Regions from separate parts of the Kocuria sp. CPCC 205263 genome, predicted to be linked through region 2. Evidence: riboswitches for the same ligand, from Rfam matches in the RefSeq annotation. Region 2 holds a riboswitch; each other region holds the start of a gene.
What was found. A riboswitch is a leader RNA that binds a small molecule or an ion and turns the genes downstream of it on or off. The one in region 2 is predicted to bind S-adenosylmethionine.
Positions count from the first base shown of each region.

Region 1: linked by a shared signal. The riboswitch ahead of RF647_RS04140 (bifunctional o-acetylhomoserine/o-acetylserine sulfhydrylase) and the one ahead of RF647_RS02110 (ABC transporter ATP-binding protein) in region 2 are both predicted to bind S-adenosylmethionine.
Region 3: linked by a shared signal. The riboswitch ahead of RF647_RS15460 (O-acetylhomoserine aminocarboxypropyltransferase/cysteine synthase family protein) and the one ahead of RF647_RS02110 (ABC transporter ATP-binding protein) in region 2 are both predicted to bind S-adenosylmethionine.

Region 1 is NZ_JAVKPV010000002.1:377,111-387,264, forward strand. It holds gene gatB (Asp-tRNA(Asn)/Glu-tRNA(Gln) amidotransferase subunit GatB) at 1-572, shown strand, start outside; gene RF647_RS04120 (NAD(P)/FAD-dependent oxidoreductase) at 703-1,815, shown strand; gene RF647_RS04125 (S9 family peptidase) at 1,920-4,091, opposite strand; gene RF647_RS04130 (CPBP family intramembrane glutamic endopeptidase) at 4,206-4,985, shown strand; gene RF647_RS04135 (VOC family protein) at 5,009-5,647, opposite strand; SAM riboswitch class IV at 5,790-5,905, shown strand; gene RF647_RS04140 (bifunctional o-acetylhomoserine/o-acetylserine sulfhydrylase) at 5,982-7,394, shown strand; gene RF647_RS04145 (homoserine O-acetyltransferase) at 7,391-8,575, shown strand; gene RF647_RS04150 (SGNH/GDSL hydrolase family protein) at 8,609-9,490, opposite strand; gene RF647_RS04155 (alpha/beta hydrolase) at 9,572-10,154, shown strand, end outside.
Region 2 is NZ_JAVKPV010000001.1:441,972-452,125, forward strand. It holds gene RF647_RS02090 (Vms1/Ankzf1 family peptidyl-tRNA hydrolase) at 1-798, shown strand, start outside; gene RF647_RS02095 (LLM class flavin-dependent oxidoreductase) at 892-2,310, opposite strand; SAM riboswitch class IV at 2,389-2,503, opposite strand; gene RF647_RS02100 (CoA-binding protein) at 2,646-3,110, opposite strand; gene RF647_RS02105 (maleylpyruvate isomerase N-terminal domain-containing protein) at 3,236-3,913, opposite strand; SAM riboswitch class I at 4,021-4,125, shown strand; gene RF647_RS02110 (ABC transporter ATP-binding protein) at 4,131-4,964, shown strand; gene RF647_RS02115 (aliphatic sulfonate ABC transporter substrate-binding protein) at 5,059-6,102, shown strand; gene RF647_RS02120 (ABC transporter permease) at 6,099-6,920, shown strand; gene RF647_RS02125 (AMP-binding protein) at 6,980-9,106, shown strand; gene RF647_RS02130 (succinate dehydrogenase) at 9,307-10,065, shown strand; gene RF647_RS02135 (hypothetical protein) at 10,071-10,154, shown strand, end outside.
Region 3 is NZ_JAVKPV010000011.1:26,103-36,256, forward strand. It holds gene RF647_RS15455 (cystathionine gamma-synthase) at 1-781, opposite strand, end outside; gene RF647_RS15460 (O-acetylhomoserine aminocarboxypropyltransferase/cysteine synthase family protein) at 790-2,118, opposite strand; SAM riboswitch class IV at 2,156-2,277, opposite strand; gene RF647_RS15465 (Lrp/AsnC family transcriptional regulator) at 2,390-2,842, opposite strand; gene RF647_RS15470 (thiamine pyrophosphate-dependent enzyme) at 3,084-4,259, shown strand; gene RF647_RS15475 (alpha-ketoacid dehydrogenase subunit beta) at 4,256-5,311, shown strand; gene RF647_RS15480 (dihydrolipoamide acetyltransferase family protein) at 5,308-6,840, shown strand; gene RF647_RS15485 (alpha-hydroxy acid oxidase) at 6,999-8,252, opposite strand; gene RF647_RS15490 (hypothetical protein) at 8,331-8,492, opposite strand; gene RF647_RS15495 (glycosyltransferase) at 8,690-9,883, opposite strand; gene RF647_RS15500 (UbiA family prenyltransferase) at 10,043-10,154, shown strand, end outside.

The sequences.
Region 1 (10,154 bases), on a different contig from region 2:
AGCGGCTGCGGGCCGAGCTGCCCGAGCCCCCGGCCGAGCGCCGGAAGCGGCTCAAGACCGACTGGGGCTTCTCCGACGAGGAGTTCCGGGACGTCGTCAACGCGGGGGTCCTCGACGAGATCGAGCAGACCGTGTCCGCCGGCGCCGCCCCGGCCGTGGCCCGCAAGTGGTGGATGGGCGAGATCGCCCGGCTGGCCAACCAGCGGGAGGTGGAGATCGCGGAGCTCGGCGTCACCCCGCAGCACGTCGTCGAGCTCAACGGGCTCATCGACGCCGGGAAGATCAACGACAAGCTCGCCAAGAAGGTCCTCGCCCACGTCCTGGAGGGTGAGGGCCCGCCCGCGGAGGTCGTGGAGCGGCGCGGCCTGGCCGTGGTCTCCGACGACTCCGTGCTGACCGCGGCGATCGACGACGCCATGGCGCAGATGCCCGACGTCGTGGCGAAGGTGCAGGCCGGCAAGGTCCAGGCCGTCGGCGCCCTCATCGGCCCCGTCATGAAGGCCACCCGCGGCCAGGCCGACGCGGGCCGGGTGCGCGAGCTGATCCTGGAGAAGCTCGGCGTGCAGGGCTGACCGCCGCCCGCGCGCCCGCACATGACCGCGTGCGCCGGCGCGGAACACCGAGGGGTCGCCTCCTGTGGAAATCAGCAAAGGGTTCCGGCAGGACGCGACCCCTCGCTGCGCGGCGTGCGAGCATGGGCGCATGGACCCTGCGTGCGACGTGCTCATCATCGGCGGCGGCATCGCCGGACTGTCCCTGGCCTCGGAACTGGCCGAGCGGCGGGGGAGCGGGGCCGGGACCGTGCTCGCGGAGACCGAGCCCGTCCTGGCCCACCACACCTCCGCGCGCTCGGCGGAGCAGCTGATCCCCAGCTACGGCCCGTCCCCCGTCCGGGAGCTGACCGGGGCGACCGTGGCCCGGCTGCTCGACCCGCACCCGGCCCCGCCACGGCCCCTGGCCTGGCCCAGCCGCATGGTGCTCGTCGGGACCGAGGCCCGGCTGCGCGCCGAGGCCGCCCCGGGGACTCGGCCGCTGTCCCGGGCGGAGCTCGTGGAGCTGTGCCCCGAGCTGGCCTGCTCCTCGGCGGACGCGGTCGAGGCCGGGCGCCTCGACAGCACCTCCGTGCGCACCGACGCCGCCGCGCTCGTGGCCTGGCACCGCGACCGGGCCGCTGCCGCGGGCGCCCGGCTGCTCACCGGAGCCCCGGTGACCGCGGCCGAGCCCGACGGCGCCGGCTGGCGGGTCGCGGCTGGCCCGCACCGGCTGCGCGCCCGGCAGGTGGTCGTCGCCGCGGGCGCCTGGGCGGACGAGGTGGCGGGCCTGTTCGGCGCGGCCCCGCTGGGCCTGCGCCCGCTGCGGCGCACCGCGGCCATCGTACGGCTCGCGAAGCCGCTGGCCCCGGACCACCCCATGGTCGTCGCCGCGGACTCCGGCTGGTACTACCGGCGGGCCGGGGACGGCGCGCTCGTCTCCCCGTCAGAGGCCGTGCCGAGCGAGCCCTGCGACGCGCAGCCGGTGCTCGAGGACGTCGAGGACCTCCTGGGGCGGCCCAACACCGTGACCTCCCTCGGCGCCACGGGGATCGAGCGGGCCTGGACCGGTCTGTGCACCGAGTCCCCGGACGGCGTGCCCGTGTGCGGCGTCGACACCGCCGTTCCGGGACTCCTGTGGCTGGCGGGCCAGGGCGGCTACGGGTTCCAGACCAGCGCCGCCATGGCCCGGGCGGCCGCGGACGTCCTCCTGGACGGGACGGTGGGCCCGTGGTGCTCCCGGGAGACGGTCGCCGCCCTGGACCCGGGCCGCTTCCGGCGCTGAGCCCCGGGCGTCCGGCGCGGCGGGTCCCGTGCCGTCGGGTGCCGTGCCGCTCGGCCGCGGATCCCCGGCGGGGGCAGGCCGCGCGCGAAACCCCCCGGCCCGGGTCAGGCGCCGGCGAGGCCCATCCGGTCCAGCACCCAGGCGTACTCCCAGGCCGTGTCCTTCCACTGCGAGTACCGCCCCGAGGCGCCGCCGTGGCCCCCGGCCATCTCGCAGCGCAGCAGCACCGGCTCGCCGGAGGTCGAGGCCTCCCGCAGCGCGGCGACCCACTTGGCGGGCTCCACGTAGAGCACCCGGGTGTCGTTGAGGCTCGTGACCGCGAGGACCGGGGGGTAGGGGAGCGGCCGGACGTTCTCGTAGGGGGAGTAGTCGCGCATGTACCCGTAGACGTGCGCGTCCTCGATGGGGTTGCCCCACTCCTCCCACTCCAGGGCCGTGAGCGGCAGGGACGGGTCGAGGATGGAGGTCAGCGGGTCCACGAACGGCACCGCCGCCAGCGCGCCGCAGTACCGCTCCGGGGCGAGGTTGAGCACCGCGCCCACCAGCAGGCCACCGGCGGAGCCCCCCATCACCAGGATCCGCCGCTCGTCGACGTCCGGCCGGGCGGCGAGGTGCTCGGTGACCGCCACGTAGTCGGTGAACGTGTTCGTCTTGTGCAGCTTCTTGCCGTGCTCGTACCAGGTCCGCCCCAGCTCCCCGCCGCCGCGCACGTGGGCCACGGCCCAGACCACGCCGCGGTCCAGCAGGGACAGCCGGGAGACCGAGAACGCGGGGTCGGTGCTGTGCTCGTAGGAGCCGTAGGCGTACTGCAGCACCGGTGCCGGCACGGAGGGGTCGAGGTCGGCGCGGCGGACCAGGGAGACGGGGATGCGGGTCCCGTCCGCCGCGGTGGCCCAGTCCCGCTCCACCGCGTAGTCGGCGGGGTCGTAGCCGCCGAGCACCGTGGCCTCGCGCCGCAGCAGCGGCTCGGCGGGCAGCGCGCCGTCGTCCCCGGTGGCGCCCGCCACGAAGAGGTCGTAGACGCGAGGGGGCGTCGTGAAGGACGTGTAGGACAGGCGCACCACGGGGGCGTCGTGCTCCGCGGCGGAGACGCTCGCGGTGTAGAGCTCCTCGGCGAAGGCCGGTTCCACGGGGGCGGCCTGGGCGTCCGTTCCCAGCCCGGCGAGCGGGAGCAACCGGACCCGCAGCGTGGTGTCCGCCCGGACGGAGACCACCAGGTGGGTGGCCGTCACGGCGCAGCCGTTGACGCGGACCGTGCCGGAGGCCGGCACGACGTCGCGCAGGGCCACCTCCGCGACCGGGCGGCCGAGGTCGGACGGGTCCATGAGGGAGATCCGGGAGTTCGGGGCCTCGTGGTCGTGGGTCAGCAGGATCTGCTCCCGCCCGTCCAGCAGCAGGGGCTCCGCCTCGTAGAGCACCCGGTCGGTGCGGGGCAGCACCACCCGCAGCGGCGCGGCCGGGTCCGCGACCGGCTGGATGAGCTGCTCCGAGAACTCGGAGCACATGGCCTCCACCACGATCCAGCGCCGGTCCGCGGACAGGCCCGCCCCGAGCCACAGACCGGGGTCGGCCTCCTCGTGGACGACGACGTCCTCGGCCACCGGGGTGCCCAGCTCGTGCCGGCGCAGCTGGTGGGGGCGCCAGGACTCGTCCACCACCGTGTAGTACACGGCGCGCGCGTCCGGGGTGAGGAAGGACCCGTAGAACGTCCCGGGGATCTCGTCGGCGAGCAGCGCCCCCGTGGTGAGGTCCCGGACCCGCAGGGTGAAGCGCTCGTCGCCGGTGACGTCCTCGGCCCAGGCCAGCAGCTCCCCGTCCTCGGAGACGTCGAAGCTGCCCAGGGAGTAGAACTCGTGCTTCGCGGCCTCCGCGTTGGCGTCGAGGAGCACCTGCTCCCCGGCCATGGGGGTGCCGGGCTCGACGACGGGCGGGGTCCAGTCCGCGATCACGTCGCCGGTGGTCACGGCCGGGACCCGGCAGAACACCTGGTGCGCGCCGCCCTCCACGGTGCGGGCGAAGTACCACCAGGCGCCGCGCCGGCTGGGCACGGACAGGTCGGTCTCCTGGGTGCGGTCCTTGATCTCCCCGAAGATCGTCTCCCGCAGGCCCGTGAGGTGGGCGGTGGCGGACTCCGCGTACTCGTTCTCAGCGGTGAGGTGGGCCAGCACCTCGGGGGAGTCCTTGTCCCGCATCCACTCGTACGGGTCGGAGAACACGTGACCGTGGAAGGCGCGCTCGACGGGCTGCTGGCGGATCTGCGGGGGAAGAACAGTCATGGTCCCCATCCTAGGGAAGACGTCCCAGGCGGGGAGGAGCGGTCCGGGCGGGCCCGGGGGGCGCCCGGCGCGGGGTGCGCGGGGCGGCCGGCGGGCCGGTGCCAGAATGGCCGCATGAGCACCCCCGCCCACCTCGCCCCGCGACCGCCCGCCTTCGGCTCCACCCGCGCCGACCTGTGGCTGCAGGTGCTCCTGGTGCTCGGGGTGTCCCTGGGCGCCTCGGCTCTCTGGGCGGTGCTGTCCCTCGCCGAGCACCTGGCGCGCGGACCGCTGTCCGAGGCGCAGGCCACGATGAACCCGCCGCTGAGCCCGCAGCCCCTCATCGACCTGCTGCGCCAGCTCACCGGGATCGCCCTGGACCTGGTTCCGGTGCTGCTCGCGCTCTACCTGCTCGCCGGCTCCGCCGGCGCGCTGGGCACGGTCCGCCGGCGGATCGGCCTCGACGCCCGGATGCCCCTCCCGGACCTGGGCCTGGGCACCGTGCTCTTCCTGCTCATGGGCCTGGGCACGCTGGCGCTCTACGGCGCCGGCCGGGCCCTGGGCGTCACCGCGGAGGTGACCACGTCCGGGCTCGCCGCGCACTGGTGGACGGTGCCCGTGCTGCTGCTCTCGGCCGTGCGCCACGCCCTGGTCGAGGAGGTCGTGGTGGTCGCGTTCCTGACCGACCGACTGACCCGCATCGGGTGGAGCTGGCCGGTGGTGCTGGTGGTCACGGCGCTGTTCCGCGGCAGCTACCACCTCTACCAGGGGATCGGGCCCTTCCTCGGCAACGTGGTGATGGGCCTCGTCTTCGCGGAGCTCTACCGGCGCACCGGCCGGGTGATGCCCCTCGTCGTCGCGCACTTCCTGCTGGACGCCGTCGGCTTCCTCGGGGCCGCCCGGCTGCTGGGCTGAGCCTCACCCCGCGGTGCTCGGCCTCAGATCGTGACGGCGCCGTCCGGGGTGCTGAACGTGACGGAGAGCACCCCGGGCGTGCCGTCCGGATAGCGCCAGTCGACCTCGAGGTCCTCGAGCGCGGTCTCGACGGGGGCGCCCAGCCACTCGGTGACCCGCTCCGGGGCTCCGGCGATGGCCATCCCCGCGAGCCCGACGTCCGTGATCCGCGCCTGGGACGGGTGCATCTCCGGGGCGGAGTCGAAGTGGATCATGAACGGCAGCTGCGGATCGGCGATCAGGCCCTTGACGCCGATCTGGTGCCACTCCAGGCACCGGCCGTCCGGGAACACCCGGTGGCCGGGCACGGAGCGGCGCCCCAGGCGCTGCTCGAAAGGGGCGAGGTCCTCGACCTCCACGACCCAGCCCAGCCAGCCGCCGCCGGCGGCGGACCGGGCGCGCACTGCCTGGCCGAAGGGCGCCTTCTCCGCCGCCGGGTGCTGGAGGACCTCGACGACCTCCACGTACTGGTGGTTCGTGAGCGGCAGGATCATGTTGCGGGTGCCGAAACGGGGGTGCACCCCGCCCTTGACCGGTTCGATCCCGAGCTGGTCGGCGATGCGCTCGGTGGTGGCCTCCAGGCCCTCCGGGCGGCAGGCGTAGGACACGTGGTCGACTCTCATGGGCACATCGTGGCACCCTGTGAGTTTCGTCTCCAAATCGGTCCGCGGCGCGCCGGGCACCGTGCGGGCGACACCCCGGCCGGTGCGTCACGCCCGGCCCCGGCTTGACGCCGTGCGGGCCTGATCCGGAGAATGCTGTCCAGGTCATGAGCGCCAGCGTCCAAGCCCCAGCTAGCTGGCCGGCAACCCTCCACCGCGGTGGGGTGCCCTGGGTGAAGACCAGGCTCCTCGCGACCGGCGAGCGAGCAAGCGCGGGTCCCCGGCGCCCGGCCGTTCCCGGCCGCACCGCCTCGGCCGGGACGGGACCCCTGAGATCCACAAGGAGTCCCACGGCATGTCCGATCTCCCCGCCTCCAGCACCGACGCCTCCGCCGCCAGCACCGACGTGGCCGCGGCCGAGCGCCCCACCCCCGAGAACCCCGGGGGCTGGGCCTTCGAGACCCGGCAGATCCACGCGGGGCAGAGCCCCGACCCGGTCACCGGCTCCCGCGCCCTGCCGATCCACCAGACCACGTCCTTCGTCTTCCCCGACGCCCAGGCCGCCGCCGACCGCTTCGCGCTCGCCGAGCTCGGCCCGATCTACACGCGGATCGGCAACCCGACCACGGAGGTCGTGGAGAACCGGATCGCCGCCCTGGAGGGCGGCGTGGGCGCCCTCATGCTCAGCGCGGGGCAGTCGGCGACGACGTTCGCCGTGCTCAACGTCGCCGGCGCGGGCGACCACCTCGTGGCCAGCCCCAGCCTGTACGGCGGGACCTACAACCTTTTCAAGTTCACGCTGCCCAAGCTCGGCATCGAGACCACCTTCGTGTCCGACGCCGACGATCCCGAGGCGTGGCGGCGGGCGGTCCGGCCGAACACGAAGGCCTTCTTCGCCGAGACGATCCCGAACCCGCGCAACGACGTCCTCGACATCGAGACGGTCTCCGGGATCGCCCACGACCACGAGGTCCCGCTCATCGTGGACAACACCGTGGCCACCCCCTACCTCATCCAGCCCCTGCGCTGGGGCGCGGACGTCGTGGTGCACTCGGCCACCAAGTTCCTCGGCGGGCACGGCACGGCCATCGGCGGCGTGATCGTGGACTCCGGGGCCTTCGACTACGGCCGCTACCCGGACCGCTTCCCCGGCTTCAACCAGCCGGACGAGTCCTACGGCGGCCTCGTCTACGCCGAGGCCCTGGGCGCGGAGGGGCCCTTCGGCGTCAACCTGTCCTACATCCTCAAGGCCAGGGTGCAGCTGCTGCGCGACCTCGGCTCGGCGATCTCCCCGTTCAACGCGTTCCTCATCGAGCAGGGCATCGAGACGCTGTCCCTGCGGATGGAGCGGCACGTGGCCAACGCCGGGACGGTGGCCCGCTGGCTCGAGGCCCGCGAGGACGTGCGCTCGGTGTCCTGGGCCGGGCTGGGGTCCTCCCCGTGGCACGAGCGGGCGCAGAAGTACGCGCCCCGGGGCGCCGGGTCGATCCTGGGCTTCGTCCTCGACGGCGGCCGGGAGGCCGGGGCCGCCTTCGTGGACGCCCTGACCCTGCACTCGAACGTCGCCAACATCGGCGACGTCCGCTCCCTCGTGATCCACCCCGCGTCCACCACGCACAGCCAGCTCCTGCCCGAGGAGCAGCTGGCCGCCGGCGTGGAGCCCGGCTTCGTGCGCCTGTCCGTGGGCCTGGAGCACATCGACGACATCCTGGCGGACCTGGAGCAGGGCTTCGCCGCGGCCGCGGCCGCGCAGGGAGGACAGGAGTGACCGTGACGGTCGTGAGGGGCGCCGGCGCCGGGACCGCCGTCCGCGAGGACGGCGTGCCGCGGGTCGCCGGGATCGGCGAGCTCGAGCTCGAGTCGGGCTTCCGGCTGCCCGACGTCCGGATCGCCTACGAGACGTGGGGGACGCTCGCCCCGGACGCCTCCAACGCGGTGCTCGTCGAGCACGCCCTCACCGGGGACACCCACGTGGCGGCCGGCCGGGCCCGCCCCGGCGCCCCCGAGGCCGAGCGGCGCGCCGCCGAGAGCGGCGGCTGGTGGGAGGGCCTGATCGGCCCCGGCGCCGCCATCGACACGGACCGGTGGTTCGTGGTCTGCACCAACATCGTGGGCGGCTGCTACGGGTCCACGGGCCCGGCGACCCCCGCGCCGCCGAGCGTGGACCCCGAGGGCCGCCCCTGGGGCTCCCGCTTCCCGCTCATCACCGTCCGGGACTCCGTGCACGCCGAGGCGGCGCTGGCCGACGCCCTCGGCATCGACGCCTGGCGCCTGGTCATCGGCGGCTCCATGGGCGGGGCCCGCGCCCTGGAGTGGGCCGTGACCCACCCGGACCGCGTCCGGGCGTGCGCGGTGGTCGCCGCGTGCGCCCAGTCCAGCGCCGAGCAGCTCGCGTGGGGCCAGGCGCAGAACCTCGCGATCCGCCAGGACCCGCACTTCCGCGGCGGGGACTACTACGACGGCCCGCTGCCCGTCACCGGCCTGGGCCTGGCCCGGCGGATCGCCCACATCACCTACCGCTCGGCCGACGAGCTGCACCACCGGTTCGGGCGCTCGCCGCAGGCCGACGAACAGGTCATCGACACGCACGCCGGCGGGCGGGGGCGCTACCAGGTGGAGAGCTACCTCGACCACCAGGCGTCCAAGCTGGCGGGCCGCTTCGACGCCAACAGCTACCTCGCCGTCAACGAGACGCTCATGTCCCACGACGTCGCCCGGGGCCGCGGCACGCTCGAGGAGGCGCTGTCCGTGACCTCGTGCGAGTGGCTCGTCGCGGCGGTGGACTCCGACCGGCTCTACCTGCCCCGCGAGTCCGACGTCCTGGCCGCCGCGCTGCCCGGGGCCGTCCGGCGGCACACCCTGACCTCGCCCTCGGGCCACGACGGCTTCCTCATCGAGGCGCCCCAGCTCGGCAAGCTGCTCGTGGAGACCGTGCTGCCCGCGCGCTGAGCCGGGACGGGGTCCTCAGCCGTTCCCGCTCGCTCAGCCGTCGGCGGCCCCTCGGCCGTCGCCGGGTGCCTCCCCGGGTCCTTCGCCGGGCGCGACGCCGCCGCCGGGCACGGTGGGGGTGCCGAAGTGCGGCCGCTTCGGCCGGACCTGCGCCCCGGAGCTGGTGCGCCGGATCCGGCGGGCCACCCACGGGCGCAGGTAGCGGTGGGCCCAGACGAGGTCCTCGCCGCGGGCCTGCCGCCAGGACGAGGGCGGGCGGTCGGCCACCACCTCGGGCACGAGGCCGTGCCCGATGCCCAGGGTGTCGAGGGCCTCGACCGCGATCCGGTGGTGGCCCAGGGGCGAGAAGTGCAGCCGGTCGGGGTCCCACATCGCCGGGTCCGCGAGCTCCCGCAGCCCCCACAGATCCACCAGCACGGCGTCGTGCCGGGACGCGACCACGCGCATGTTCTCGTTGTAGACCGCGATCCGGCCCCGGATCCCGCGCAGCACGGGCGTGGCGCCGATGTCCGGGCCGCCGACCAGCACGACCGTCGCCCCGTCCGCCGCGAGCCGGCCCACGACGTCGTCCATCTCCTCGGCGATCCCGTCCGGGTCCCCACCGGGGCGCAGCATGTCGTTACCGCCCGCGCAGACCGTCACGAGGTCCGGGGTCAGCTCCAGGGCCGGCCCCACCTGCTCGTCGACGATCTGGCGGAAGAGCCGGCCGCGGATCGCGAGATTGGCGTAGGACAGGCCGGGGGCGAGGCGGTCCAGCTCCTCGGCGACCCGGTCCGCCCAGCCGCGGTGCCCGCCGGGGGAGCCGGGGTCCGGGTCCCCGATGCCCTCCGTGAACGAGTCGCCGATCGCCACCATGCGACGCCACGGGTGGACGGGAGGTGCGGTGTCCGGGGGCCCCGGCGTCGTCTCGGTCATGCCTCCCGGTCTACCACCGGGCCCGGCGGGCGTCCACGCGCCCGCGCCGCGGACCCCGGGACCGGGTGGCACACTGGTGCCATGACCGACGCCACCGTCCCGACCGGGACCGCCACCCCCTTCGCCGTGTGGAGCAGGGACGCCGACGCCCGCCCCGGCACCCCGCTGCTCGTGCTCCTGCACGGCTACGGCTCGCACGAGCAGGACCTCATGGGTCTCGTCCCGGCCCTGCCGGGCGAGTTCAGCGTGGCGTCCGTGCGCGCCCCCCAGCCCGCCGGGTTCGGCTACCAGTGGTTCCCGCTCGCCGCGGACCTCAGCTTCTCCCTCGACCGGGTGGCCGAGGCCGTGGAGCCCGTCGCGGCGTGGCTGCGGGAGCTGGCCGCGGACCACCCCAGCACCACGCTGCTGGGGTTCTCGCAGGGCATGGCCATGGCCACGTCCCTCGCCCGCCACATGCCGGGCGAGATCGCCGCCGTGGTCGGGCTCTCCGGCTTCGTGGTCCCCGGCGAACATCCCCTGTTCGCCGACGAGGAGCTGCGGGAGCGGCCGCTGCGGATGTTCTGGGGCCGTGACCCGCAGGACCCGGTCATCCCGCAGGAGCTCGTCGACTCCACCGCCGAGTGGGCGCTGGAGCACGCCGACGTCATGAAGGTGCACTACACCG
Region 2 (10,154 bases):
CTGTTCCGGCACCGCCCGGACGACTTCCCGTACGTGGTCGCCGAGGTGGGCCGGGACGGCGGCGAGATCTGCCTCCAGCACGCCAGCCGCGTCCGGGCCGCGGACGAGCAGCAGATCGAGGGCGAGACCGAGCACCTGAAGAAGTTCCCCGGGGGCGGCTGGTCGCAGGGACGCTGGCAGCGGCACACGGAGGACGTGTGGCGGCGCAACACCGAGCAGGTGGCCGAGCAGATCGACAAGGTCGTGGCCGAGAGCGGGGCGCAGCTCGTCGTCCTGGCCGGGGACCTGCGGGCCCGGGGCCTGGTCGAGGAGCAGCTGTCCAAGGCGAGCCGGGCGATGCTGAGCGTCGTCGACGCCAACACCCGGGCGGAGGGCAGCAAGTCCGCCGACTTCGACCACCAGGTCGAGGAGCGCGTGGCGGAGGTCGTGGCGCACCGCCAGCAGGCGCTGCTCGAGCGGCTCGCCGAGCAGCAGGGACGCGCGGACCCCACCGCCGTCTCGGGGATGGCGCCCGTGGTCTCGGCCCTGCAGCAGGCCCAGGCGGAGACGCTGCTGCTCGACGACACCCACCTGGACACGGAGCAGCAGCTCATCGCCCTGGACGCCGAGCCGTGGATCGCCCTGGAGGAGTCGGAGGCCGTGGGCGCCGGCGTGCTGGGCCGGGTCTCCGCCGACGCCGCGCTGGTGCGCGCCGCGGTGCTGACCGACGGCCGCCCCGTCTTCGTGCCGCCGGGGGCGCTGCCCCACGGCACGGACGTCGCGGCCCTGCTGCGCTGGAGCGCCGCACCGGCGTCCTGACCCGGCACGGACGAGGGGCCCCCGCACGCGGGGGCCCCTCGTCCGTGCCCTGCCCCGTGCTCCCGGCGGGGCCGCGGGGTCAGGGGACGGGGTTCAGAGGGCCAGCTGGCGGGCGGGGGTGTCCGCGGCGGAGGGCTTGCCCGCGTAGGCGCCCCGGAACGCGGCGGCGGGGTGGGTGCCGAGCACCTTGGTCTGCCCCTCGCCGTAGAGGTTCTCGCGCAGCGTGGTGCCCTCGTACCCGGTGCGGTAGCGGCCGCGCTTCTGCAGCTCCGGCACGACCCACTCCACGAAGTCCTCGAACGAGCCCGGGGACACGTGGTAGGCGAGGTTGATGCCGTCCAGCCCGCCCTCGTCGATCCACCGCTCGAGCTCGTCGGCCACGGTCTGCGGGGACCCGACGATCGGCACGCCCATGCCGCCCATCGAGATGTGCTTGGCGACCTCCTTGATCGTCCACTTCTTGTGCGGGTCGGCCGTGGTGAAGGGGGTCAGGAAGGACTGGATCGAGTCGGTCTTGATGTACTCCAGGACGTCGTTCTCGTCGTAGCGGCCCAGGTCCAGCCCGGACCAGCCGCCCACGAGGCCCAGCGCGCCGTCGGTGTCCGCGTACCGCTCGTAGTCGCGGCGCTTCTGCTCGGCCTTCGCGTCGGTCTCGTCGACGATCACGTGCAGCATGGCGAAGATCTTGAGGTCGTCCCGGTTCCGGCCGCTGGCCTCCGCCTCGTCGCGCAGCTTGTCGGTCACCACCCGGGTCAGGTCCGGGCGGATGCCGCCCACGAACACCGCCTCCGCGTGGCGGCCGGCGAACGCCCGCCCGCGGGAGGAGGCCCCGGCCTGGAAGATCAGCGGCGTGCGCTGCGGGGACGGCTCGGTCAGCCCGATGCCGGGGACGTCGAAGTACTTGCCGTGGTGCTGGATGGGGTGCACGAGCGCCGGGTCGGCGAAGACCCCGTTGACCCGATCGCGCCGGACCGCGCCGTCCTCCCAGGAGCCCTCCCAGAGCTTGTAGCAGACCTCCATGAACTCCTCGGCGATCTCGTAGCGCTCGTCGTGGGAGATCTGCTCCGTCAGCCCGTGGTTCTCGGCGGCCGACTTCAGGTAGGACGTCACCACGTTGAAGCCCATCCGGCCCTTCGTGAGGTGGTCGAGGGTCGCGAACTTCCGGGCGAGCGGGTACGGCTGCTCGTAGGTGATCGCGCTCGTCACGCCGAAGCCGAGGTGCTTCGTCACGGCCGCCATCGCGGAGATCTGCATGAAGGGGTCGTTGACCGGGATCTGGGTGGCGTCCCGGATCACCGGGGCCGCGGAGTTCTGGTAGACGTCGTAGTACCCGACGACGTCCGCGAGGAACAGCGCGTCGAAGAGCCCCTTCTCCAGGACCTGGGCGACGTCCGTCCAGTACTCGATCGTGTTGTACTCGTCCGCCCGGGAGCGGGGGTGCTTCCACAGGCCGGGGGCCTGGTGGCCCACGCAGGTCATGTCGAAGGCGTTCAGGGCGATGCGCTTGCTCATGGGGTGTTCCTCCCGGGTCGATGCCGACCCGCGCCCGTGCGTCGTGGAGACCTGCCCGCGGGTCCGACGCACTGGTGGGCGCCGTACTTGCCGCGGAGCACGTGCACCGCGGCCCGATGTTCATCTGGGGCACCCCGCTACGGGAGAGGGTTGCCGCCCGACCAGCCAGAGCTTCGTGTCGGGACTCGTCATCGTCGTCGGGGGACAGCTTAGCGGGTGGCCCCTGACCGGGTGCAACCCCCGTGCGGTCCCACCGCACGGGGACGGTCCCGGCCGGCAGCGGGACGGTGCCGATCCGGTACGGGCAGCTCCGACGGGGCGCTCAGCCGGGTCGTTCAGCCGGGCGGGGCGAGCGGCGGGGTCCGGCTCGGGTCCAGGGTCCAGCCGCGCCGGAGCAGGGACCGGAGCTCGATCAGGGGGCAGGTGTCCATGACCACGTCGAGGCCGGCCCGCTCCGCCCGGGCGGCGGCGTCCTCGTCGACGACGCCCAGCTGCAGCCACACCGCGGCGGCGCCCACGGCGATGGCCTGGTCCACCACCGCGCCGACGCGGCGGGAGTTCACGAAGCAGTCCACCACGTCGATCGGTCCCGGGACCTCGGCGAGCGTGCGGTAGCCGGGCTCGCCGTGCACCGGCTCGCCCTTCGGGTTGACCGGCACGATCGTCATGCCGAGGTCGTCCCGGATCCGCTTCGCCACCGAGTGCGCCGGACGGGCCGTGTTGCCGGTCAGTCCCACCACGGCCCACCGGCCGGGCCGGGTCATGAGGCGGTCGATGACGGCAGGGTCGTTGCGGCTCATGCCCCCAGCCTGGCACGGAACCCGCTTCCTCTCCTTCTTCCTCCGTGTACCTCCGCGAGGCCGCACGTGTCGGCCACTTCAGGCGCCCGAGGTGGCCGACACGTGCGACCTCGCGGAGGGGGGGGTCAGGAGAAGAGCGGCAGGAGGTCCGCGTGCGCGCCCAGCTCCGCACGCTCCTGGGCGGTCAGCTCCGCCCGGCCGGTGCCCACGCGGGCAAAGTGCTCGTCGCTCCAGTGCTCGAGCGGTTCCCGCTCCCACAGGTCGGTGAGGACCCGGCGGACCTCGGCGAGCCCGTCCACGGCGGGACCCGGGGAGCCGTCCAGGTGCTGGATCAGGTCCAGGTGGTGCACCGTGGCCTCCACCGCGAGGGTGCTCAGCAGGTCCTCGAGGCGCAGCACGTGCCCCTGGGTGCGGACCGCGCCGTCGCCGCAGTGCTGCGCCGCGTGCACGAGCGCCCGGGTGGTCTCGCGGTGGAGGGCGCGCACCGGCTCCCAGTCCAGGACCATGGACGCGGCCACGCGGGTGTGGCGCCGGGCCTCGGCGGCCCCCGCGGGATCGCCACCCCAGTCGGTCCAGTAGGTCGCGGCGTCCCGGTCGGGTCGGGCGGTGGTGGGCGTGTGCAGGGCGACCAGCCCGCGCAGGGCGTCCATCGCGCAGTGGTGGGTGAGGTCCCGGACCGACCACCCCGGGCAGCCCGTGGCGGCCCAGGAGTCGTCGTCGCCGAGCCCGTCGAGGACCGCGCCGAACGCCGTGCAGGCGTCGCGCACCAGGTCCGCCCGGGCCGGGCTTCTGCGGCTCGTCATGGGTCCATGGTGGGGCACGGAGGGCTCCCGTGCCAGCGATGTGTCGCGATCATCACGGATGCGACGGATTTGCCAGGAAACACGCCGAGGACGTTCAATTGGTGGTGTAACCATCCGGAGCGGCTGAGAGACCTGGCTCGTCGACGTCGCAGCAACCGGCACGGATCCGTCTGATCCTCCGTGCGAGGTGCTAATGCCAGGACCGATGGAGTTGATCATGAGCACTTCCCTGCTGGGCTCTGCGCCGGCCACCGCACCGGGCACCGCGAAGCGCGCCTTCTCCGTGGCCTTCGAGCACGTCGGCAAGTCCTTCCCGTCCGGCCGCGAGACCCACCACGTCCTGCAGGACGTCGACGTCACGGCCCGGCCCGGCGAGGTCCTGGCGGTCCTGGGGCCCTCGGGGTGCGGCAAGTCCACGCTCCTGCGGGCCGCGGCGGGGCTCGACACCGCCTCGGCCGGACGGGTGCTCATCGACGGCACCCCCGTGTCCGGCATCGACCCGCGCTGCGCGGTCGCCTTCCAGGAGCCCCGCCTGCTGCCGTGGCGCTCGGTGCGCGAGAACGTCCGCCTGGGCCTGTCCCGCGGAATCCCCCGGGACGAGGGGGACGCCGTGATCGACGACCTGCTGCGCCTGGTGGGGCTCACCGCGCACGCCGGCCACCGTCCCCGCGCGATCTCCGGCGGCATGGCCCAGCGCGCGTCCCTGGCCCGGGCCCTGGCCCGCAATCCCGGGGTCCTGCTGCTCGACGAGCCCTTCGGCGCGCTCGACGCCCTGACCCGCCTGAAGATGCAGGACCTGCTGCTCACGATCCACGCGGCCCAGCCCACCACCGTCCTGCTCGTCACCCACGACGTCGACGAGGCGCTGCAGCTCGCGGACCGGATCGTGGTCCTGGGCCGGACCGGGCCCACCGCCCCCGCCTCGATCAGCACGATCCTCGCCGTCCCCGGCGAGCGCCCCCGGGACCGGGCCTCCGAGGTCCTCGCCGAGCTGCGCGTGCAGCTCCTCGGCCACCTCGGCGTCGACACCCACCACCCCGCGACCCGCTGACGCGGCTGCCCCCACCCCGACTCCCCTCCCCGGACCAGCGGCGGCACCCGCCCGCGCCGCCCGGCACCGTCCGTCCACCACGAAAGGCTCCGCCATGCCCCTGCCCCAGCGCTCCGCCCGCACCATCCCCGCACTCGCCGCCGTCCTGGCCCTCGGCCTGACCGGGTGCATGGCCGGCGAGGGCTCCGGCGAGCCGCCCGCGGAGGCCGCCGGGGACGGCACCGTCCGCGTGGACTGGGCCACCTACAACCCGCTCTCCGTGGTGATCAAGGAGAAGGGCTGGCTCGAGACCGCGTTCGCCGAGGAGGGCATCGAGGTGGAGTGGGTGCAGTCCGCCGGGTCGAACAAGGCCAACGAGGCGCTGCGCGCGGAGGCGGTGGACATCGGCTCCACCGCGGGCTCCGCGGCGCTGCTGGCCCGCAGCAACGGCACCCCGATCCGGGTGATCGACCTCTACTCGCAGCCGGAGTGGTCCGCCCTCGTCACCACCGCCGGCAGCGAGGTGCAGGAGGTCGCGGACCTCGAGGGCCGCACCGTGGCCGCGACCAAGGGCACCGACCCGTACTTCTTCCTGCTCCAGGCCCTCGACGAGGCCGGGGTGGACGCCGAGGACGTCACGATCCAGAACCTGCAGCACGCCGACGGCCGCGCCGCCCTGGAGAACGGCCAGGTGGACGCCTGGTCCGGGCTCGACCCGATCATGGCCGCCGCGGAGGAGAACGGCGCGGAGCTGTTCTACCGCAACGTCGACTTCAACACCTACGGCTTCCTCAACGCCCACGAGAGCTTCCTCGAGGAGCAGCCCGAGGCCGCCCAGACCGTGGTGGACGTCTACGCCTACGCCCGGCAGTGGGCGCAGGAGAACACGGAGGAGACCGCGCAGCTGCTCGCCGAGGCGGCCGGGATCGAGCTGTCCGTGGCCGAGAAGGTGCTCGAGCGCACCAACCTGGACATCGACCACGTGCCGGGCGACGAGCAGCTGGCGGTCCTCGAGAAGGTCGGGCCGATCTTCGTGGAGTCCGACGACGTGGCCGACCAGGAGCAGATCGACGAGGCGCTCGGGAGCATCGTGGAGAGCTCCTACGCCGAGAACGCCGACGCCTCCCGCGCGGCCGAGCTGGTCGGGGACGGGCAGTGACGCAGCCACTGGCCCCCGCCGAGGAGGCGCAGCGTCTCGAGGACGCCCCCGCCGCGGCCCCCCGGCGGCGGCCGCTGCTGCGCACCGGGCTGGGCCTGCTGCTGCCCGCCGCGCTGCTGGTGCTGTGGCACGTGCTGTCCACCGCCGGGGTCTTCAGCGCCGTGCAGCTGCCGGCCCCGCTCGCGGTGCTCGAGGCCGGGATCGGCCTGCTGGCCGGCGGGGACCTGTGGACCCACGTGGGCATCTCGACCCAGCGCGTGCTGATCGGCTTCCTGATCGGCGCCGGGCTCGGCCTCGTGGCCGGGTCCTTCATCGGCCTCTCCCGCTGGGGCTCCACGTTGGTGGGCCCCACGATCGGGGCGTTCCGCGCGGTGCCGTCCCTGGCGTGGGTGCCGCTGCTGCTGCTGTGGATCGGTCTCGGCGAGGACTCCAAGGTCACGCTGGTGGCCATCGGCGCGTTCTTCCCGGTCTACACCACGGTCTCCGCGGCCCTGCAGCACGTGGACCGCAACCTCATCGAGGCGGCGCGGGCGTTCGGGCTGCACGGGCTGCGCCTGCTCACCACGGTGCAGCTGCCGGCCGTCATGCCGTCGGTCATCTCGGGGCTGCGACTGGCCCTGGCCCAGGCGTGGCTGTTCCTCGTGGCCGCCGAGCTGCTGGGCGCCTCCATGGGACTGGGCTGGCTGCTCACCGACTCGCAGAACAACGGCCGCACCGACCGCCTGCTCCTCGCCATCGTGCTGCTCGCGGTGCTCGGCAAGGCGACGGACGCGCTGCTGGGGGTCTTCGAGAAGTGGGCCGCCAAGAAATGGGCCTGACACGTGCGCCTGGCACAGTGGAACCGTCGTCCGTGCCGACCGGAAAGGACAGCAGCACCGTGAGCTTCAGCTGGAGCGACCCCTCCTCCCCCACCCCCAATCCCGCCCTGGTCTCGGACGAGGCCCGGATCGCCTTCTGGGAGGCGCAGGCGTCGCGCCTCGACTGGGCGCGGCCGTGGACCACCGCGCACCGCTTCGAGGCCCCGCGGCGGCTCGGGACGGACGAGCAGGGCGGCCCCACCTGGTCGGTCCCGGAGATCGCCTGGTTCGAGGGCGGCAGGCTCAACGTGGCCCACAACTGCGTGGACCGCCACGTCGAGGCCGGCCGCGGCGCCCACGTGGCCCTGTACTTCGAGGGGGAGCCCGGGGACCGGCTGGTCTACACCTACGCCGACCTGCAGCGGGAGGTCTCCCGCGCCGCCAACGCCCTGCTCGCGCTGGGCGTGGAGCAGGGCGACCGGGTGGTGATCTACCTCCCCGTCATCCCGGAGACCGTCATCATCACGCTGGCCTGCGCCCGCATCGGCGCGGTGCACTCCCTGGTCTTCGGGGGGTTCTCCGCCGAGGCGCTGCGCTTCCGCGTCGAGGACACCGGCGCCAAGGTCCTCGTGACCACGGACGGGCAGCACCGGCGCGGCGCCGTGGTGCCCGTGAAGGCCGTGGCCGACGAGGCCTGCAGCGGCGACAACGCGGTCGAGCACGTCGTCGTCGTGCGCCGCACCTCCCGGCCCGGGCGCACGGACCTGCCGCGGGGCACCCGGGGGACGCACTCGAAGGAGGAGGACGCGGTCCCGTGGACGCGCGGGCGGGACGTGTGGTGGCACGAGCTGGTCGCCGAGCAGTCCGACGTGCACATGCCCGAGGCGTTCGACGCCGAGACGCCGCTGTTCATCATCTACACCTCCGGGACCACCGGACGACCCAAGGGCCTGGTGCACACGATGGGCGGCTACCTCGTGCAGACCGCCTACACCCACGCGCTGCTGTTCGACCTGCTGCCCGACGTCGAGGACGAGGACGGCGGACTGCGCCCGGACGAGCTGGCCACCGTCAACGACCCCGCGAAGGTGGACTCGACCGTCCACTGGTGCACCGCGGACCTCGCGTGGGTCACCGCGCACACCTACGAGATCTACGGGCCGCTGGTCAACGGCGTGTCCGAGGTGATCTACGAGGGCACCCCGAACACCCCGCACTGGGGCCGGCACTTCGAGGTCGTCGAGCGCTACGGGGTCACCGCCTACTACACGGCGCCCACGCTGATCCGCTCCCTGATGGGCGCGTTCCCGAAGGGCGTCCCGCCGCTCTACAACCTCAACTCGATCCGGCTGCTCGGCTCCGTGGGCGAGTCGATCAACCCTGAGGCCTGGCGCTGGCTGCGCGCGCAGCTGGGCAGGGACGAGGTGCCGTTCGTGGACACGTGGTGGCAGTCCGAGACCGGCGCCACCGTGATGTCCCCGCGTCCGCACGACCCCCAGTTCGCGCCCCCGGGGACGTTCGACGACGGAGCCCCGCGCACCGCGCTCAAGCCCGGCTGCGCGACCCGGGCGGTGCCGGGGATCTCCACCCGCGTGGTCGACGAGGCCGGGGAGACGGTCCCGCCCGGGGTGCAGGGCTTCGTGGTGGTGGACCGGACCGGTCCCTCGATGGCCCGCACCGTGTGGGGCGACCCGCAGCGCTACCTGTCCTCCTACTGGGAGTCCTACGCGGAGCAGGGCTGGTTCCTCGCCGGGGACGGCGCCCGCTACGACGAGGAGGGGGACATCTACATCCTGGGGCGGGTCGACGACGTCATCAACGTCTCCGGGCACCGGCTGTCCACCATCGAGATCGAGTCGGCGCTCGTCACCCACCCGTGGGTGGTGGAGGCCGGCGCGGCTCCGGTGCGCGACGAGCTGACCGGGCACGCGGTGCTTGCCTACGTGGTGCTGACCCCCGAGGCCGCCCGGGTCCCGGCGGAGGAGCTGACCGCGGCCCTGCGCGAGCACGTGGCGCACGAGATCGGGCCGATCGCCAAGCCGCGGGCGGTCGTGGCGGTCCCCGACCTGCCGAAGACCCGGTCCGGGAAGATCACCCGGCGGCTGCTCGCGCAGCTGTGGGAGGGCGCCCCGCTCGGCGACCGGTCCTCGCTGCAGAACGAGGAGTCGCTCGAGCGCATCGCCGGCGTCCTGGCCGCACGGCGGTAGACCCCGACGCGAGGGGTCGCTTTCGGTCGGAATGAGCTCCTCACACCGGCGGAAAACAACCCCTCGCGCCGACGCGGAGGCCGGCGCGGAGGCGGGCGCGGAGGCGGAGAACGACCCCTCGGCGCGGCTCCGTGACGGTCCGCGACCCTCTCCGCAAGCACGTTGAGACTTGTGACGTCTCAGCCCGCACCGCCCCTAGGATGAATGCCGTGAACGACTCCCCCCGCCCCGCAGGCACGGCCCGCTCCGCGCCGGACGGGCTGCTGCCCGCCCTGCCGAACACCGACCTCAAGCTCGCGATGGCCGCCTCCGGCGCCCTGTTCTCGGGCTACGTGCTGGTGCACATGCTGGGGAACCTGAAGGTCTACCAGGGCGCCGAGAAGTTCGACGCCTACGCCGAGCTCCTCCGCACGGCGGGCGCCCCCGTGCTGCCGCGCGGCACGGTGCTCTGGGCGGCCCGCGGCGTGCTCGCCGCCGGCCTCGTGGTCCACACGGGCGCCGCCGCGGTGCTCACCGCGCGGTCCTGGGCGGCGAACGGGACGCTGCTGCGGCGCACCGGCCGGCGTCCGCGGGGTCGTCGTCGCTCCCCGTGGACGGTGGCGAAGCGCTCGATGCGCAGCACGGGCGGCGTGCTCGGGCTGTTCACCCTCTTCCACGTGCTCGACCTGACCCTGGGCGCCCGGCCCGCCGCGGCCCGGGGGTTCGAGCACGGCAGCGCCCACGCCAACCTCGTGGCCAGCCTCTCCCGCCCGCCGGTGGCCGCCGCCTACGCCCTGTCCATGGCGGCGCTGGCCGCCCACCTGGTGCACGGCATCCCGGAGATCGCCAACGACGTGGGCGTGGGCGGTGACCGGCGCTTCCAGCGGCGGCTGCGGATCGCCGCGAACGCGTTCGGCGCCGCGGTGGCCGCCGGCAACACCACGATCCCGGTGGCCGTGCTGACCCGCGCGGTGCGCTGAGCCCCGTGGCCGCCCTCCCCCGCCTGCGGGACGACCTCCCGCGGGACGCCCTGCTGCGGGACGACCTCCTGCAGGACGACCTTCTTCGA
Region 3 (10,154 bases), on a different contig from region 2:
GCCCGCGGGCGGCCAGGTAGCTGTCCTGGGGGCCCGCCACGGCGCCGGCGGCGAACTGCTGGAAGCCGACCGCCTCGGCGAGCGGGGCCTCGCGCCACTGGGCCGTGCCCACGACCACGGCGCCGCCGAGCACGTCGGAGTGCCCCCCGATGTACTTCGTGGTGGAGTGCACCACGGCGTGCGCGCCGAGCTCGAGGGGGGTCTGCAGGTACGGGGACGCGAAGGTGTTGTCGACGACGAGCAGCGCCCCGGCGTCCCGGGCCAGCTGCGCCCACGCCGCTACGTCGGCGATGCCGAGCAGCGGGTTGGACGGCGTCTCGAGCCACAGCACCTTCGTGGTGCCGGGGCGCACGGCCGCCCGGACGGCGTCGAGGTCCGTGATCTCCACGGGGGTGTGCCCGATGTCCCACGGGGCGAGGACCCGGGTGATCAGCCGGTTGGTGCCGCCGTAGCCGTCGGCGCCGAGCACGATGTGGTCGCCCGGGCGCAGCACGGCGCGCAGCAGGGCGTCCTCGGCGGCGATCCCCGAGGCGAACGCGAACCCCCGCTCGCCGCGCTCCAGGGCCGCGAGCTGCTCCTCGAAGCCGCTGCGGGTGGGGTTGGAGCCGCGGCTGTACTCGTGCCCGGCGCGCAGCACGTTGATCCCGTCCTGGGCGAACGTGGAGGTCTGGTAGATCGGCGGGATGACCGCCCCGGTCAGCGGGTCGGGCTCCTGGCCGGCGTGGACGGCGGTGGTCGTGAAGCCCCGGTGGCGGGTGCGGGTCTCGGTGGGGGACGTCATGGCGGGGCTCACTTCCGGGTGGTCTGGACGGCGGTGACGACGGTGTCGAGGGCCTGGCCGAGGTCGGCCACGAGGTCCTGGGGGGACTCGAGGCCGATGGACAGCCGGATCGTGGTCTCGGCGATCCCGCCGGCCCGGCGCTGCTCGGGGGTCAGGCGGCAGTGCGTCATGGCCGCCGGGTGGGCGACGAGGCTGCGGGTGTCCCCGATGTTGGCGACCAGCTTGAACAGCCGGAGTGCGTCGATGAACGGGCCCACGGCGCCGTCCGGGGCGGCGAGGTCGAAGGAGAACACGGAGCCGGTCCCGCGCGGGAAGTCCCGGGCCGCGATCCCGGCGCCGGGGTCCCCGGGCACGCCGGGGTGGTGGACGCGGGCGACGGCGGGGTGCCCGGCCAGGAACTCGGCCACCGCCAGCGCCGAGGCCGTGTGGCGGGCCACGCGCAGGTCGAGGGTCTCGGTGCCCTGCAGGATCTGGCTGGCGTTGAACGGGGAGAGCGTGGTGCCGAGGTCGTGCACGTACTTCGCCCGGACCAGGTGCAGGTAGGGGCTGGCGGCGGCGCACTTGTCGACGAGGCTGAGCCCGCCCCAGCGGGCGCGGGCCTGGGTGAACTGCGGCCACTTGTCCGGCCGGGCGGACCAGTCGAAGGTCCCGCCGTCCACGACCGCCCCGGCGAGCGCGTTGCCGTGCCCGCCCAGGAACTTGGTGGCCGAGTGCACCACGATGTCCGCGCCCTTCTCCAGCGGCCGGTACAGGGCCGGGGACGCGAGGGTGTTGTCGACGACGACGGGCACCCCGGCGGCCCGGGCGACGTCGGCGATCCCGGGCAGGTCCGGGAGGGTGGCCAGCGGGTTGCCGATGGACTCGAGCAGGAACGCGCGGGTGTCGGGGCGCACGGCCGCGGCCCACGCCCCCGGGGCGGTGGGGTCCACGAAGGAGACCTCGATGCCGTAGTCAGCGAAGGAGTCGGTGAGCAGGTCCACCGTGCCCCCGTAGAGCTTCTCGGATGCCACGAGGTGCTTCCCGGCGCCCTGGCCGAGCAGGGCCAGCAGTGCGACGGCCACGGCGGACTGGCCCGAGCCGGTCGCCACGGCGCCCGCGGCGCCCTCGAGGTCGCTGATCCGCTGCTCGAGCACGGCCACCGTGGGGTTGCCGGTGCGCGTGTAGGTGAAGCCCGCCCGGGTCTGGGCGAACATCTGCCGGGCCGCCTCGTAGTCCGGGAACTCGAAGGCCGCGGTCTGGTAGATCGGCACCGTCAGGGTGCGCTGGGTGACCTGGTCGTGGGTGCCGGCGTGGATCTGCCGGGTCGCGAGGTCGTGGTCGGTCACGGGGATGGACATGGCGCTGCTCCTGTGCCTTGCTCTTACCCGCACCGGTCATCCGCGCGGGCCCGGTGGGCACGTCGCGGAAGATGCAGGCCGCTTCCTCATCCGAACCACCCAATGAGCATGGGGTTGGTGCGTGACCAAGTCGGAGCTTGGCGGTCACGTCTCGTGAAGCTGGAACAACACTATGCGCAGAGGTAGTGGGTGTCCCTCCGCGACGGAAGATGACGACCGTGACGGTTCGTGACGCCGGCCGTGCGCGCCGGGCCCGGCGCGGGCCCTCGCGTCAGGCCCGGGTGTCGATGTCCTCGAAGATCAGGAACGTCTGGGTGTCCACCACACCGGGCAGCTGCTGGACGTGCTCGAAGATCACCTGCCGCAGGTGCACGGTGTCCACGGCCCGCACGAGGAGCATGACGTCGAAGTTCCCGCCCACCAGGGCGATGTGGTGCACGGCGGGGATCGCCTGGAGCTGGGCGCACAGCTCCCGCCAGGTGTTCTGCTGGAGCTTGAGCGTCACGTACGCGGAGGCCTGCAGACCCGCCCGGACCGGGTCGATCACGGTGCTGAAGCGCAGGATCACCCCCTCGTCCCGGAGCCGGTTGATCCGGGCGTAGGCGTGGGCGCGGGAGACGTGCACGGCCGCGGCGATCGCCGTCACGGACTGCCTCGCGTCCCGGGACAGCTCCGCGAGGATCTTCCGGTCGGTCTCGTCCAGCGGCACGGGGGTCGAGGGCACGGCGGGCTCCTTCGGGGCGGGTCGGGCGCGGGGCCCGGAACGTGTCGGACGAATGCGTGTGCTCCACGCCACACTAGAACATTTCGTCCACGCGCGGTGCACTGTCCGTCTCAGACTTCTGCATTTTCCCCGCTCTGTGGATACGAACCATGCCCGGTTCCCATACTGGGGAGACAGAGCCGCACCACCTTCCTGCCCTCCCCGGACCGCGGCCGCACCGGGGACCGACCGAGGGGACACCATGAGCCAGACCGTCGAGACCCCCGAGGACCCGATCCTCCGGGCCTCCCAGAGCTTCGGCATCACGCCGGAGCAGTACATGCTCCCGGCCCGCGGCGAGATCCGCATGGTCGACCCGGGCGGGCGGCTGCTCGCCCCAGAGGAGCAGGGCACCGGCCCCGGCCACGAGTACCCGCTGCCGGCCCCGGACGTCCTGCTGCGCGCCTACGAGAAGCTGGTGGTCGGGCGGCGGGTCAACGACCAGAACTCCGCGCTGGTCCGCCAGGGCCGGATGGCCGTCTACCCGTCCAGCCACGGCCAGGAGGCCTGCCAGGTGGCGGCCGCCCTGTGCCTCGGGGAGGGCGACTGGCTGTTCCCCACCTACCGGGACACCGTGGCGGTCATGACCAAGGGCGTGGACCCGATGCAGGTCATGGCGATCTTCCGCGGCGAGTGGCACAGCGGCTACGACCCGTACGAGCACTGCGTGGGCATCCAGTCGACCCCGCTCACCACCCAGCTGCTGCACGCGGTGGGCGTGGCCCACGCCGCCAAGCTGCGCGGCGAGAACACCGTGGTCCTGGCGATGTGCGGGGACGGCGCCACCAGCGAGGGCGACTTCCACGAGGCCCTGAACTTCGCGGCCGTGTTCAAGCTGCCGGTCGTGTTCTTCGTGCAGAACAACGGCTACGCGATCTCCGTGCCCCTGTCCCAGCAGTCCGCGGCCCCGAGCCTCGCCCACAAGGCGGTGGGCTACGGCATGGCCGGCGAGCGCGTGGACGGCAACGACCTCGTGGCGCTGCTCGCCACCCTGCGGCGCGCCGTGGACCTGGCCCGCTCCGAGTCCGAGCCCCTCCTCGTGGAGGCGCACACCTACCGCATGCAGGCGCACACCAACGCCGACGACGCCACCCGCTACCGGGACGACGCCGAGGTGCAGGAGTGGATCGCCAAGGACCCGGTGACCCGGATGCGCGCCTACCTCGGCGCCGATGGCGTGCTCGACGACGCGGCGGAGCAGCGCATCGCCGCCGCCGCCGAGGACGTCGCCACGGCCCTGCGCGACGGCATGAACGCCGACGTGGAGATCGACCCGCTCGAGCTGTTCCGCCACGTCCACACCGAGCAGACCCCGCAGCTCGCCGAGCAGGAGCAGTTCCTGGCCGCCGAGCTCGCCCGAGAGGAGACCGGACAGTGAGCACCCTGCACGCCCCCGCCCCGGCCGGCGAGGCCCCGGCGGCCAAGCCCGCCACCTTCGCCCAGGCGCTCAACACCGCCCTGGCCGACGCGCTGGCCGCCGACCCCGCCGTCGTCGTCTTCGGCGAGGACGTCGGCACCCTCGGCGGCGTCTTCCGCATCACCGACGGGCTGACGAAGCGCTTCGGCCGCACCCGGTGCTTCGACACCCCGCTGGCCGAGTCCGGGATCGCCGGCATGGCCGTGGGCATGGCGATGAACCGGATGCGCCCCGTCATCGAGATGCAGTTCGACGCCTTCGCCTACCCGGCCTTCGAGCAGGTCGCCTCGCACATCGCGAAGATGCACAACCGCACCCGCGGCGCCGTGCGCCTGCCGATCGTCATCCGGATCCCCTACGCCGGCGGCATCGGCGGCGTGGAGCACCACTGCGACTCCTCCGAGGCCTACTACGCCCACACCCCGGGCCTGAAGGTGTTCACCCCCGCCACGGTCGAGGACGCCTACCTCATGCTGCGCGAGGCGATCGACTCGGACGACCCCGTCGTGTTCTTCGAGCCCAAGAAGCTCTACTGGTCCAAGGCCCCCGTGGACCTGGCCGAGCTGAGGGAGCGCTACGAGAACGGGGCACCCGAGCGCCGGGAGGGCCGCGCCGTCGTCGCCCGCGCCGGCGAGGACGCCACGCTGCTGGCCTACGGGCCGTCCGTGCCGACCGCCGTGGCGGCCGCCGCGGCCGCCGCCGCCGAGGGGCGCTCGCTCGAGGTCGTGGACCTGCGCAGCATCGTCCCGTTCGACGACGAGACGGTCGCCGCGTCGGTGCGGAAGACCGGGCGCGTGGTGGTCGTGGCCGAGGCGCCGGGCTTCGCGTCCGTCGCGGCCGAGATCGTGGCCCGCGTCCAGGAGCGCTGCTTCCACTCCCTGGCCGCGCCCGTGCGTCGCGTGACCGGGTTCGACATCCCGTACCCGGCGCCCAAGCTCGAGGAGCACTACCTGCCCAGCGTCGACCGCATCCTCGACGCCGTGGACGACCTGCAGTGGGAGGACCGACCATGACCGTGAAGACGTTCACCCTGCCGGATCTCGGCGAGGGACTGACCGAGGCCGAGCTCGTGAGCTGGCTCGTCCAGGTGGGCGACACCGTCGCCGTGGACCAGCCGATCGCCGAGGTGGAGACCGCCAAGTCCGCCGTGGAGGTGCCCTGCCCCTTCGCCGGGACCGTGCACCAGCTGCACGGCGCCTCGGGGCAGACCCTCGACGTCGGCGCACCGCTGATCTCCGTCGACACCGGGGACCGGGCCGGGACGCCCGCCCCGCAGGGCGGCGGCCCCAAGGGCGGGCAGTCCTACCGGGAGGAGGAGCGCGCCGGGGCGGACCCCGCGGCGGCCGCCGAGGCCTCCGCGGTCGCCGCGGCCTCCGACGACGAGGCCGGATCGGGCAGCGTGCTCATCGGCTACGGCACGCCCGCCGGCGGCACGGCCGGACGCCGGCGCCGGCCGAAGCGGACCGGTGCCACCGGCCCGGCCGCCGGCTCCGCCGCCCGGCCGGTCCCCGAGCCCGCGCAGGCGGCGGAGCAGACCGCGGCCCAGGCGGCGCAGGCCGCGGGCGCCGCCCACGACGCGATGGCCTCGGCCCCGCGCCTGGCGCCCACGGTCGTCTCGCCGATCGTGCGCAAGCTGGCCAAGGACCGCGGGGTCGACATCTCCACCGTGCGCGGCTCGGGCCCCGGCGGGCTCATCCTGCGCCGGGACGTGGTGACCGCGGCGGCCGCCACCGCCGCACCGGCCGCGCGGGAGAGCACGGCCCCGTCGTCGTCGGCCCCCGCCCCGGTGCCGTCCACCACCGCGGCCCCGTCCGCCGTGGACGCCCGCACGGGGCTCGGGGTCGCGGAGCGGGTCCCGGTCTCCGGGATCCGCAAGGTCATCGGGCAGGCCATGACCCGCTCCCGCGCCGAGATCCCCGAGGCCACCGTCTGGGTGGACGTGGACGCCACGAGGCTCGTGGAGCTGCGCGCCGAGCTCAAGGCCCAGGACCCCGCGACCGCCCCGGGGCTCATGGCCCTGATCGCGCGGTTCGTGCTCGCCGGCCTGGCCCGCCACCCCGAGCTCGCCACCCGGATCGAGACCCGCGAGGACGGCAGCCAGGAGATCGTGCGCTTCGACGGCGTGAACCTCGGCTTCGCGGCGCAGACCGACCGCGGGCTCGTGGTGCCGAACATCCGCGGCGCGCACACCCTGAGCGCCCGCGGGCTCGACGCCGAGCTCCGGCGACTCACCGAGCTCGCCCGCTCCGGCAAGGCCGGGCCCGCCGAGCTGTCCGGCTCCACGTTCACCCTCAACAACTACGGGGTGTTCGGCACGGACGGGGCCGCGGCGATCATCAACCACCCGGAGGTCGCGATCCTCGGGATCGGCCGGATCATCGACCGCCCATGGGTGGTCGACGGGCAGCTGGCCGTCCGCAAGGTCACCCAGCTCTCCCTCGCCTTCGACCACCGGGTGTGCGACGGCGGGACCGCCGGCGGCTTCCTGCGCATGGTGGCCGACGCGGTGGAGAACCCGGTGTCGGTGCTCGCGGACCTGTAGCGGCCCGCGGGCCCGCCGCCCGCCAGGAGTCGCGTCCGGCGCCACCCCCATCGCGAGGAGTCGCGTTCGGCCGGTATCGCCGTCACATGTCGACAGAACGCGACTCCTCGGCCGGTGGCGGAGACAGAACGCGGCCCCTCGGTGCCGGGGCCGGTGGCTCAGCGCCGGTCGGCCGGGGCGTCCCGGCAGGAGGGGTCGGGGTGGTGGCGGGCACCGAGCAGGTGCGGGCCCAGGTCGGCGACCGTCCCGGCGCCCATCAGCTGCATGCTGATCCGCACCTCCTCGGCCAGCAGCTCGATCGCCCGCTCCACCCCCTGCTGCCCGCCGGCCATCAGCCCGTAGAGGTAGGCCCGGCCGATGAGCACGAAGTCCGCTCCGGCGCACAGGGCGGTGATCACGTCGGCGCCGCTCATCACCCCGGAGTCGAGGATCAGCTCGACTCCCTCCCCCACCTCGTCCCGCACCTCGGGCAGCGCGTTCAGCGAGGCGGGGGCGCGGTCCAGCTGGCGGCCGCCGTGGTTGGAGACCACCAGCCCGTCGGCCCCCGCGGCCAGGGACTGCCGGGCGTCGTCCCGGGTCAGCACCCCCTTCACGAAGAGCTTCCCCGGCCACACGGAGCGGATCCACTCGAGGTCCGCGTAGGACAGGGTCGGGTCGAACATCGAGTTCGTGATGGTGGGCAGGTCGGCGCTCGTGCTCGAGAGGGACGCGAACTTCAGGGAGTCCGTGGTGAGGAAGTTCAACCACCACTCGGGCCGGTAGGAGGCGTCGGCCACCGTCCGCAGCGTGAGCCTGGGCGGGATGACCATGCCGTTGCGCACGTCCCGCAGCCGCTGGCCCGCCACCGGGGTGTCCACGGTGACGAGCAGGGTGCCGTAGCCGTGGGCCGCGGCGCGCTCCAGCAGGTCCCGGGACCGGTCCCGGTCCTTCCACAGGTACAGCTGGAACCAGCGGGTCGCGTCCGGTCCGGCCGCGGCGACCTCCTCCAGCGAGCGGGTCCCCATGGTGGACAGCGTGAAGGGGATGCCGGCCCCCTCCGCCGCGCGGACTCCCCCGATCTCACCCTCGGCGTGCATGAAGCGGGTGAAGCCGGTCGGGGCGATCCCGAACGGCAGCGCGGACCGCGCCCCGGCGATCGGCGTGGACAGCTCGGGAGCCGCGATGCCGTGCAGGATCCGGGGCAGCAGCTCGACCGCGTCGAACGCCTCCCGCGAGCGCCGGCGGGTCAGTTCGCGCTGGGCGGCGCCGTCCGCGTAGTCGAAGGCCGGGCGCGGGGTGCGGCGGCGGGCGATCCGGCGCAGGTCCCAGAGGTCCGCGGCCCGGGCGAGCCGAGCCGCGCGGCGGTCGAGGGCGGGGGTCTCGAACTGCAGGAGCGGGCGCAGCTCGGACCACTGGGGCAGACGCCGTTCCACGGCGGACCTCCTGACGGTCGGGGTGTTCCCGACCACACTACGTCGGAGGCCCCGACGACGCCTTGGGCGGTGCGCCGTTCAGTCGGTCTCGGGGCCCGCGCAGTACGGGCACTCCTGCTCGACGTCGGCCCAGCTGTGCCGCCCGCCCCGGAGGAGCGGTGCCGCCGACCCGCGGCCGGCGGCGTCGTCCGGGCGGGAGGAGGTCAGGGGGGAACGGGGCGGGAGCAGGTCGACGGTCATGGTGCAGTCCTCCGGGAGGGTGGTGGCGGGCGGGGCGTCGCCCGGTCCCTCCAGTATCGAGGGCGTCATCCGTGCGGAAAAGCGATGTTTTCCCATGCTGATCCGTCAGCCCCGCTGATGATTCCTCCCGGGGTCGCTGGCCCGGTCACGAGATCCCGGGGACGTGCCCCGGGGTGTCCCCGGGAGGCGGCTCGCGCTCAGAGGCCGGTGAGGACGTCGAGGGCGGTGTCCAGCCCCTGCTCCTCCCGGACCGCGCGCCCCACGCGCTGCGCCTGCTCCCGGCGGGCGAGGGCGTCGCCCACGGCGGGGACCAGGGCCTCCGGGGCCAGCTTCCGGCGCGGGATCGGGGCCGCGGCGATGCCGAGCCGGTGCAGCTGCCGGCCCCAGAAGGGCTGGTCGACGAGGAAGGGCACCACCACGGACGGGACGCCCGCACGGGCCACCGTGTGCACGGTCCCGGCCCCGCCGTGGTGGACCGCCACCGCGGCGTCCGGGAGCAGGGCGCCCAGCGGGGCGGCCGGCACCACCAGCACGTCCTCGCCGCGGCGGTCCGGCGGCAGGGCCAGACCGCCCCAGCCCGTGACCAGGAGGGTCCGCAGCCCGTGGGCGCGCGCGCTGTCCACGACCGTCCTCCCCCGCGCGGACGGGTCCCCGGCCGCCATGGACCCGAAGGTCGCCACCAGGCACGGCCCGCCCCGGACGAACTCGGCCACCGCCGGGTCCGGGGCGGGGGCGGCCGCGCCGAGGTGCCAGGCACCGGTCAGATGCACCCGGGCCGGCCAGTCGGCGGGCCGGGACAGCAGCTGCGGGCTGATCCCCATCAGCGTGGCGCGGGAGGGTGCGGGGTGCCGGGGCGCCCGGCCGCCGGGCAGCTGCCGGCACGCGTGCTCGACGTCCCGCCGGAACAGCCGGGCGCCGCCGCGCGGCACCGCGTAGGTCGCCCGGTTGAACCGCCCGAGGTCCTTCGAGACCGTGGGCCCGCCCGGTGCGGAGAACTCCCGGGTGGGCGTCGCCACGGGCACGAACTCGGCCAGCGCGCGGGGGACGCCGAGGGCGTCCGCCACGGCCGGCGCGGTGAGGATCAGCGGGTGGTGCAGGACCAGGTCCGGGTCGAACGCCAGGGTCTCGCGCACCGCCGCGGAGAACATCCGCCGCATCCCGGGGCGGACCTCCGCGCGGACGTGGTGCACCGTCGCCCGCGGCGAGGCCCCGGGGGCGTCCATCAGCCGGTGGAAGTCCACGTCCAGGCCGACGGTGTCGATCCCGGCCAGGTCCACCCCGGAGTTCTCCGGCACCCCCAGCCGGACCCGGTGGCCCTGTGCGGCGGCGTGCCGGGCCAGGGCCGCGAAGGGCTCCACGTCGCCGCGGGTTCCGGAGGTCAGCAGCATCATGCGCACCCCCACAGTCTGCCCCGCGGCGGGACGGCGCACGAACGGACCGGCGGAGCGCCCGGCGGCCCCGGGACCGCCGCCGCACCGGCCCCGGAACCGACGTAGTGTGGGGTGCACCCGGACCCCCGGGTCACCTGACGTCCGAGGAGGTGCGCCGCCGTGCCCCAGGCCGGATTCGCCCCCGCGCTCCAGCGGATCGTGCACATCTCGCGACCGGTCCTCTGGATCAACGCCCTGGGCACCGGCGTGGTGGGCATGTGGCTGGCGGGCT